One region of the Paenarthrobacter sp. C1 genome, then DNA from elsewhere that is predicted to be linked to it. Evidence: predicted binding sites of a transcription regulator. Region 1 holds the regulator's gene; each other region holds the start of a gene.
What was found. The regulator Rex, encoded in region 1, represses fermentation and respiration genes when NADH is low (regulators of the CRP and FNR family bind a similar motif). The targets are predictions, from matches to a motif close to CTTGTGAANNNNTTCACAAG.
Positions count from the first base shown of each region.

Region 2: the regulator Rex is predicted to act here: its motif matches at 2,270-2,289, upstream of ACNAOU_RS12375 (glyceraldehyde-3-phosphate dehydrogenase).
Region 3: the regulator Rex is predicted to act here: its motif matches at 1,746-1,765, upstream of ACNAOU_RS01940 (ALF repeat-containing protein).

Region 1 is NZ_CP186052.1:3,796,742-3,800,012, reverse strand. Features, by position in the region: gene ACNAOU_RS17740 (DUF559 domain-containing protein) at 1-200, opposite strand, end outside; gene ACNAOU_RS17735 (HAD family hydrolase) at 422-1,240, opposite strand; gene ACNAOU_RS17730 (glutaredoxin family protein) at 1,377-1,631, shown strand; gene ACNAOU_RS17725 (redox-sensing transcriptional repressor Rex) at 1,708-2,415, shown strand; gene ACNAOU_RS17720 (hypothetical protein) at 2,464-2,904, opposite strand.
Region 2 is NZ_CP186052.1:2,643,741-2,647,011, forward strand. Features, by position in the region: gene ACNAOU_RS12365 (HNH endonuclease family protein) at 1-157, opposite strand, end outside; gene ACNAOU_RS12370 (hypothetical protein) at 277-486, opposite strand; gene ACNAOU_RS12375 (glyceraldehyde-3-phosphate dehydrogenase) at 561-2,012, opposite strand; RNA gene rnpB (RNase P RNA component class A) at 2,313-2,699, opposite strand; gene ACNAOU_RS12385 (YaaA family protein) at 2,757-3,271, shown strand, end outside.
Region 3 is NZ_CP186052.1:385,030-388,300, reverse strand. Features, by position in the region: gene ACNAOU_RS01940 (ALF repeat-containing protein) at 1-1,562, opposite strand, end outside; gene ACNAOU_RS01935 (amino acid permease) at 1,824-3,260, shown strand.

The sequences.
Region 1 (3,271 bases):
CCTGGACTCGCGACCGAGAGCGATCGGGCAGCTGCTTCAAGTTCGAAGTCCCAATCCGACGGCCGGTAGATACCTTTACTCACTGCTTCAATGCTGACGCGGTTCCAGAGATTGCGGTGCGCGAGACCGGCAGCCTTGGCCTCGTCAAGAGTGAACGGAGCGGATCCCAGTTGGGACGGAACGGGTTTCGGTATCTGCATACGGCATTGTTACCCGGATCCGGCTGTGAGCGCAGAAGTTATCCACAGGCGGGTCTGCCCTCATCCGGGGACGTGAGGGAGGGATTGGTTCAAGCCGTGGGGATGTGAGGGAGGGTTTGGTTCAAGCCGTGGGGATGTGAGGGAGGGTTTGGTTCAAGCCGTGGGGATGTGAGGGAGGGTTTGGTTCAAGCAGTGGGGATGTGAGGGAGGGTTTGGCGACGCTAGAGGCGGGGGCCGCGGAATCGTGAGAAGCCGCGCCACAGGCCGTAGATCGCCCCTCCGACGGTGGCGGCTTTGAGGCCGAGGGTTGCCGCGCGTCGGCCGGACCGGAAGTCGTATACGGGCCAGTTGTTGTCGCGGGCATGGCGTCGCAGCTTGGCGTCAGGATTGATGACGACGGGGTGCCCCACCATTGTCAAAAGCGGGATGTCGTTGGCGGAATCGCTGTAGGCCCAGCAGTGGTCCAGATCCAGGCCCTCCCGGTCGGCGACCAACTGCACGGCGACCGCCTTGGCCGGTCCGTGCAGGATGTCTCCGACCAATTTCCCCGTGTACATGCCCTCATGCACTTCACCCACGGTCCCCAATGCACCGGTGAGCCCGAGCCGGGTGGAAATTACGGTGGCAACCTCGATCGGCGTCGCCGTCACCAGCCAGACCTTACGGCCCACCCTGAGATGTTGCTCTGCGAGAGCCTTCGTTCCGGGCCAAATCCGGGACTCGATCATTTCGTCGTAGACCTCTTCGCCCAGGGCTTTGATGTCATCTACGGTGATGCCGGCCGCCAGGGTCAAGGCCGAGTCGCGAACGGCATGGACGTCCTCCATGTTCTCGCCGCGCATCACGAACTTAAATTGCTTCCAGGCGAACCCGGCCGCTTGCGGCAAGGTAAAGGCTTTGCGTTCATACATTTTGCGTGCGACGTGGAAGAGGCTCGCACCCTTCATCAACGTGTTGTCGACGTCGAAGAAAGCAGCTTCGCCGCTGTGCTTCTGCGCTTGGGCAGCAGCGGCAACGGCGACGTTCTTCTCCTCGGGCATGCCTTGAGTCTAGTCAATGGCGGGTACCCCGCGTTGAGGGCGCACTCGAAGGCCCTTACCTGTGGGGTGTGAGGGAGGGTTGGGTTGAAGGGGGTGGGGTGTGATGGAGGATCGCGGGGCGGTTACCGTTAATCACATGGCTACTCCCGACGTCGTCCTCCTCACCAAAGCTGACTGCCACCTCTGCACGGAGGCCCGCGCCGCCGTCGAACGCGTTACTGCGGGCCTCGGCTTGAGCTGGTCTGAACAGCGGATCGACGCCGACCCCCAACTTCAGGAGCGGTACGCGGACGAGATTCCGGTGGTGCTGGTGAACGGTGTCCAGCGCGATTTTTGGAAGATCGACGAGGCCCGGCTGACCCGCACCTTGAAGAAAGCCCTGGAGGGCTGAGGGTGGCCTTGCCCGTATGTAGCGGCTTTTGTTGAGTCCGGCCGGGGGTCATAGAGTGGAACAACAAAGCGACGCAATGGAGAATACCGTGACTGCGCTGGAACCGTCCGCGGAAGCACTATCCGGGGACAACGAACCTGCGGCAAAGCAGATCCCGCCCGCGGCTGTGGCCCGGATGACCCTCTATTTGCGTGCGCTGAACTCGCTCTTGGCCGAAGGAGTTGAGCGCGTCTCCTCCGAAGCGCTGGCCGAGGCGTCAGGCGTCAGTTCCTCCACGCTCCGCAAGGACCTCTCGTACGTAGGCTCGTATGGCACGCGCGGGGTCGGCTATGAAGTCCAGTACTTGAGCCGTCACATCGCCGCGGCGCTGGGTCTGACCCATGACTGGAAAGTCGCCATCGTCGGTGCCGGCAACCTCGGCAAGGCCCTGGCCCGGTATGGTGGCTTCGAGTCCAGGGGATTCGACGTCGTAGCCATCTTCGACGCGGACCCCATGGTGATAGGCAACGAGGTAGGGTGGCTGCGCGTCAGCGACTCAGCCGAACTTGAGCGGGTCCTGGAGCGAACCCACACGAACATGGTGGTGCTTGCCCTGCCGGCCACGGTGGCGCAGGCAGTGTGTGACCGGGTTATTGCTGCCGGCATCAGGAGCATCCTGAGCTTTGCTCCGGTGCTCCTGCAAGTTCCGCCGCACGTGAATCTGCGGAAAGTGGACATGGCCACGGAGCTGCAGATTCTTGCCTACCACGCACAACGGGCGCAGACCCCGGGCCAGGCTGTTTAGCCTTCGCCGGGTCCGCGCCCGTAGTGGTGTGTTTGGAACCCTGTCGCTTTAGCGTCCGGAGGGAGTCTGGTACGGGTTTCCGAACTGCGGTGTCTTGCGGAAGTACGGAGCCGACGCCGGCAGGTACAGCAGGACGATCGCTACGATTCCGAGCAGTGCTGAAAGCGTCGCCAGGCTGAGCGGCACGAGGGCAAAGATCGAGAGCGCGGCGAGGACCGTGCCGAGGATGCGAGCCCAGTTCTTGCCCTTGCGGACGTTGATGGCAACGAGTGCGTACAGGCCGGCACCAATGACACCGAGTGCAATCATGACGCCGACGATGAAGCCCTGGACGTCTTCAAAGCGGACATCCGCGGCGCCGCCGGCCGACATCTGGTCTTCGAACATGCTCCTGAAGGAGGGGTCGTTCAGTGCCGCCATGGAAATAAGGATGGAGATCAGCCAGATTGCGCCTGCGCCGACAATCAACCAGAAGGCGATGTTGACCATTTGCGGGACTGTGGCAGGACCCGGCTGCTGGCTCGGCCAGTTGGTGTCCTGACCGTACTGGGGCGCCTGGCCATAGGGCGAAGCGCCGGTCTGGCCGTACTGCGGGGCCGCTGGCGGCTGGGACTGCTGGCCGTACTGTGGTGCTGCAGGCTGGCCATATTGCGGAGCTGCCGGCGGTGGGGACTGCTGGCCGTACTGTGGTGCAGCGGGCTGCGTGCCCGGCTGCTCAGGCTGGTTGGAGTCGCCCGGGTTCGACTGCAGGTACGGCCGCCGGGATCAGCAAAGTGACCCTGCCCCCAGCGTGGTTCTGCTTCCACCGTACCCCCAGGGTCCCGCGCCGCTGCATACCACACGCAGGAATTTCAAG
Region 2 (3,271 bases), 1.2 Mb from region 1:
TGGGGCCGGACTGCGGAGGTTGAGCTGCTTCAAACTGGCCCACGGTGAAGAACCAGGACAGCCCGGCGACAATGGTAGCGGCAGCCAGTGCCAGAACCGCCCACGCTTGACGGGAACGGCGGCGGGCGCGTTTATAGGCGGACCAGGTGATGCTCAAGGGACTCCATCCAACGGGGCAGGCAGTGTCTTACGAGCGTAGGACACGGCCCCGACAGTCAGAGTCGGTATCCACAATGTGTAGGAGAAGTCACACTACACAGAGGGTGAAAGAGCAGGTTATTGCTCGCGCGTCACGCGTTGGAGGTCCTCGGCGGCAAGAGCCAGCAGGCCCCGCAGTTGTTCCACGCGCTCGTCGGTGACGTCCCCGGCAGCATTGGCCGCAACAGCTTGGTCCAGAAGCTTCTGGGCTTGCTTATGGTTGGCCTTGGCGACGTCCAGGGCGTGCTCCAGCGTGGTCTCATGTTCCATCGTTGATTCGTTTTCCATGAGACCCATTCTGGTCAGGTTTCCCGGCCGTTTCCAGTGACCCGGCCGGGAAACCCGTGTTAACTGCTGCGGACCTAGGCGCCGGCCGTTTCGAGTACGGCAATGGGAGCGATGACATCCCGGGCCGGGAACGACGGCGGGTTCACGCCGGCCATTTCTTCCATCACACGGACAACCTGGCAGGAGTAGCCGAACTCGTTGTCGTACCAGACGTACAGCACGAGGTTCTTGTCGTTGGAGATCGTGGCGAGGCCATCGACGATGCCGGCCCGACGGGAGCCGACGAAGTCCGTCGAGACTACATCGGGAGAATCGATGTAATCGATCTGCTTGCGGAGATCGGAATGCAGCGACATTTCACGCAGGAAGTCGTTGACCTCGTCGCGCGTGGTGCCCTTCTCCAGGTTGAGGTTCAGGATGGCCATGGAGACGTCCGGGGTGGGTACACGGATGGCGTTGCCTGTCAGCTTTCCCTGCAGTTCGGGAAGGGCCTTGGCCACTGCCTTGGCGGCACCGGTCTCCGTGATCACCATGTTCAGCGCAGCGGAGCGTCCGCGGCGGTCACCCTTGTGGAAGTTGTCGATCAGGTTCTGGTCGTTGGTGAACGAGTGAACCGTCTCGACGTGGCCGTGAATGATGCCGAACTTGTCGTTGATGGCCTTCAGCACCGGAGTGATGGCGTTCGTGGTGCAGGATGCGGCGGTGACGATCTTGTCGTCGTCACTGATGTCGCGGTGGTTGATGCCGTGAACAATGTTCTTGAGGTCACCTTTGCCCGGCGCCGTCAGCAGGACGCGGGCAACGCCCTTGCTCTGCAGGTGCTGGGAGAGGCCATCGGCGTCGCGCCAGCGTCCGGTGTTGTCGACCACCAGGGCGTCCTTGATTCCGTACTCGGTGTAATCAACAGTTGCGGGGTTGTCCGAGTAGATGACCTGGACCTGGACGCCGTTGGCGGTGATGGTGTTGGCTTCCTCATCCACGCGGATGGTGCCTTCGAAGGAACCGTGAACGGAGTCGCGACGCAGCAGGCTCGCGCGCTTCACGAGGTCGTTGTCGGCGCCCTTGCGGACCACGATGGCGCGCAAGCGCAGGCCGTGGCCGCCACCGGCCTTTTCGATCAGGATGCGGGCCAGCAGACGGCCGATACGCCCGAAACCGTAAAGAACGACGTCGGTGCTGGTGCGGTCGTCAGCGCCGCGCTTGCCAACGATCTCGGCGAGCTCGGAGCGCAAGTACTCATCCAGGGAGGCGCCATTGCCTTCTGCCCGGTACTTTTCCGTCAAACGTGCAATATCAATGGCTGCTGCGCCGAGCTCCAGCTCGGAAAGGGCGTTCAGCAGGGGTGCCGTCTCCTCGAGCAGGAGCTCGTGGTTGCTCATCCGGCGTGCAAAGCGGTGGGCCTTGAGGATGTTCATGGTGGACTTGTTGATCAAGCTCCGGCCGTGGATGCTGGTGACCACGTTGTTTTCCCGGTACAACCGGCCGATCACCGGAATCATGGCCTCGGCGAGAGCCTCCCGGCCCATCCACTTATCAAGACAAGAATCTGACGTCTGGCTCACAGAACTACCTTCCTTGGGTCAACCACATACGTCCTCGTATGCGGATGGCGGCGGCCGCCCGGAGTAGTCCTGCGGCACATGCGCCGGCGGGCTTCGGTCCACCCACAGCGCCTTGAACGAGAGCAAAGAAAATCCGCCGGCTGCGAACGCAGTCCCGGCGGCAGAACATCTACGTTCAGTAACCATTCTAGGCGGGAAGGCCGGGGCATGGTCGTCCCGGAGGCGTGAAATCACTCACACGCCCGTCATTCAGGGAGTCATAAATGGATGGGTTGACCGATACGCCGGGTTCTGTCATCCCCTTCCGTTACCGGAAAGAGAGAGGCGGCCATCCATCTACGAACGCCGTTGCCGACGCCCTCCAGCAGCCTACCCGGACACTCGGGCGAGCAGCCCTCGAACGTGTCCTGTCTGGCCTTGCTCCGGGTGGGGTTTACCTAGCCTCCCCGGTCACCCAGGGAGCTGGTGGTCTCTTACACCACCGTTTCACCCTTACCTGCTGCCCCGGTGCAATACCGGGACGCAGGCGGTCTGTTCTCTGTGGCACTGGCCTGCGGGTTACCCCGAGTGGGCGTTACCCACCACCCTGCTCTGTGGAGCCCGGACGTTCCTCGAGCCACTTTCGTGACGCGCGGCCGCCTGGTCAACCCATCCGCCGTACAGTCTACCGGCGTCCAGGACGGCCCAAGTCACCGGTAATATCGACTGGTGCTGATTCTCCTGCCGCCCTCAGAAGGCAAAACCCCCGCCCTCAAAGGACCTGCCATCGAATGGGAGTCGCTGAGCTTCCCGGAACTGAACCCGTACCGGGCCAAGGTCCTTGAAGCTCTGGGGACAGTGAGCGCGCACGAGGACGCCCTGGCGTTACTGGGCGTCGGCGCCTCGCTGCGGGACGACGTCGAACGTAATACCCGGCTGCACGCCGAACCGGCGGCTCCCGCGCACCAGGTCTACTCAGGGGTCTTGTACGACGCCCTCGGCTTCAAGAGCATGACGCCGGCCCAGCGCCGCAAGGCGACGGAGTCCATCCTGGTTGTTTCCGCTTTGTGGGGAGCTATTGGCTTTGGTGACCACGTGCCCGCCTACCGTCTGTCGATGGGAACCGCACTGCCCGACGTCGGACGCCTCGCCTCCTATTGGAAGCCGCAGCTGAACGCCGCCCTCGCCCAGCGGGTCGACGGCGAACTGCTGGTGGACTGCCGCTCCAGCACCTACGCCGCAGC
Region 3 (3,271 bases), 1.3 Mb from region 1:
TGGTCAGTGAGCCGCGACAGCTCTGCGAGAGCGGCGTTTACGGCGGCGGTATGCCGGGCATTCGCCGCGTCCTTCTCGGCAGCAGTGAACTGTTCGCTTGATGCAAATGCCTGAAGTTCCGCTCGCCCGCCCGCCATCGCTACGCCAGCAGCAGTCTGGAGCTCCGGAGAATCGAGCCTTATGAGACCGTCGGCCAATTCCGAGTTATCCAAGTACTGCGCGTCGGAGTGTCCGTACTCAAGGAAGTACCGGACATCTGCATGGTTGACGGACTTAACAGCGTCCTTAGCAGCCTGGACCACGTGCACGCCGCCCGCGGCCATGTGCTGGAAAGCACGCTGCCTGTCGTTAACAAAGGCTGCACTGTCCTGTTCGCTCGCGAGACCGTGACCATCGGCAATGAAGTCCTTGACGGCAGAGTTCCCACCCAGCAGAGCAGCCTCAGCTGCCTTCCGCACTTCAGGCGTACCCACCAATGCGAGGTCCAGTGCGGCCTGGCGGGCTTCCATGATCAGAGGATCAAGATCAGCTCCAGGGGCCGTTAGCGTCGACAGCAAAGCCGGAAGCTCGGCGGCGGCCTTTTTGAATGCAGCCTTGGCGGGCTCTTGGGATGCGAGCCGGGCTTTGTCTATGGCCTGCTTGGGCCAAGCCTGCGAGAAGCGATAGTCCCGCTCTTCCAGCAAGCGCCTCAGGTCGGTCTTCTTCGGGCCATCAACGGCGTGTCGCGCGTTCTCCAGAGCAGTCTTCGCGCGATCCGCCACGGCTGCCGAGCCAGCAGGGTTGGCTGCGATATCTGCCCTCACAGCGTCGAGTGATTTGGTGACCGTAGTCAATTTTTGGTCCTGCGCTGCGGCAACGAACTGACCGTAGCGCAGGTATGTAGCAAGGACTTCAGGGTCGTAGGTGTCCAGAGCAGCCTGCGCTCCGCGAGTGACGGCGGCAATGGGCGAATTGGTCAGATAGGTTACTGCCTCACGATCCTGGCCCTGAGCGGTCTTTTGCCAGCCTTCGAGAACGAACTCCTCGACAGCCTCACTGCCGTTGTCCAGGCTCTTGGAAGCAGCCATCCGGATGGGACCCGAGTAGTTGAGGAACCGAGTGGCCGTTATCCGCAGGTCGAGATCCCAGGCGCCGGCCCAGCCCTTTGACAGGAAGCTCGTGATCACGCTGGGGTCGTTAGTGGCCAGTATCCTGACCGCGCTCTCCCTGACATGCTCGCTCCCCCGTGTCGTCAGCTCGGTGACCAACTGCTTCCGGTCAGCTGCCAGCGCGACGTCCTGGCCGCCGTCGAGGAATGCCTGGACCGCGTCCGGCCCACCCACCAAGGCGGCAGCGGCGGCGGTGCGGATTGCGGGACCGCCGGTCTTCCAGAGCTCAACCACGCCAGCGGCGTCACTCACCCGTTCCACGAAAGGCACGGGAGCTTGCGAGGCGTTCGGAACCTCAAAATTCGGCACGTCATAGGCCTGCGCGGGTGCGGCAAAGAGCAAGGATGCCCCGGCCACTACGGCAACAACGGCAGCTGCCCAACGGCGTCGGGTAGCGCGGATTACGGAAATCATGAGTCCCCCAAGTAACAGATGCAAGAGTCAGCACAGAGTTCAAAGGGGGCGACGCGAAATGCGAGGGATGCCTGACCGTGTTGAAGAGCTGTCCGCGGTCATCATATCCGACCGGGAACTATGACTTTTACCACCCTCTGATGAGACCCACAGCATGGTGTCTGCGATCAAAGACACCAATCCCTCGTGAGTCCGATCACAAGGCCGTCAAAAGTGATCTGCTGGATAGCGATCCCCTCCCAAAGACGAGAAGGTTTTACTATGCAACAAACCAAGCTGGCTGTGGAGAGCTCTGTCCTCCAGGCCGCAGGTACGGCGCTCAGCCGAGGCCTCAACGTCCGTCACATCCGTTTCATGGCACTCGGATCCGCGATCGGCACCGGCCTGTTCTACGGCTCGGCATCCGCCATCCAAAAGGCCGGACCGGCCGTCCTGCTCGCCTACATCATCGGCGGCGCGGCCGTGTTCATGGTGATGCGCGCCCTCGGCGAAATGGCCGTCCGACACCCCGTGTCCGGCTCGTTCGGCCAATACGCGAGCCGCTACCTGGGGCCTTTCGCCGGTTTCGTAACCGGGTGGACCTACGTGTTCGAAATGGCTATCGTGGCAATCGCCGACGTCACGGCCTTCAGTATCTATATGGGCTTCTGGTTCCCACAGGTGGACAGATGGATCTGGGTGCTGGCGATCATCCTGTTCCTGGGCGCCATGAACCTGCTCAGCGTGAAGGTGTTTGGTGAGCTTGAGTTCTGGTTCTCGCTGATCAAGGTGGTGGCGATTATCGCCATGATCGTGGGCGGTGCGGCGATCATCGTGTTCGGTTTCCAAACGGGCGACGGCGGTGGCGTGGCACCGGGGCTGGGGAACCTCGTGAACCACGGCGGTTTGTTCCCCAACGGGTTCGAAGGGCTCCTGGCAGCGTTCGCCGTCGTGATGTTTGCGTTTGGCGGGATCGAAACGATCGGCATCACCGCAGGCGAAGCCGCCGACCCCAAAAAGGTCATCCCGCAGGCCGTCAACACCGTGCCCGTGCGGGTGCTCCTGTTCTACGTGCTGACTTTGGGCGTGCTGATGAGCATCTTCCCGTGGAACGAGATCGGCAGCAGCGGCAGCCCGTTCGTGCAGATCTTCGACGGACTGGGCATCCCGGCCGCTCCGCACATCCTCAACGCCGTGGTCATCACCGCCGCGCTGTCGGCGATCAACAGCGACATTTTCGGGGCCGGGCGCATCCTGTTTGGTCTGGCGCAGCAGGGCCACGCGCCCAAGAGCTTCAGCAAGATTTCCCGCCACGGCGTTCCGTGGATGACCGTGGTGATGATGGGTTGCATCCTGCTGGTGGGCGTCGTTTTGAACGCCGTCATCCCCGAAGACGTGTTCGTGCTCATTGCCTCGATCGCCACCTTCGCCACCGTGTGGGTCTGGGTGATGATCCTGGTTTCGCACGTCGCGATGAAGCGGGAGATCAAGCGCAAGGGCCTGCCGGCGTCGGAATTCGGCTCGCCGCTCTGGCCTGCTGCGTCCATCCTGACCATGGCGTTCATGGCGATGGTCATCGTGATCCTTGGAGTCTTCGAGGACACCCGGGTTGCGTTGTACGTTGGCGGAACCTGGCTGGCACTCCTGTTCGTGGCCTACAAACTGTGGGTCCGCGGTGGTGGCCTGCGCCGGGCCGAATTGGTGGACGAAACCGCCTGATTTTCCACGCC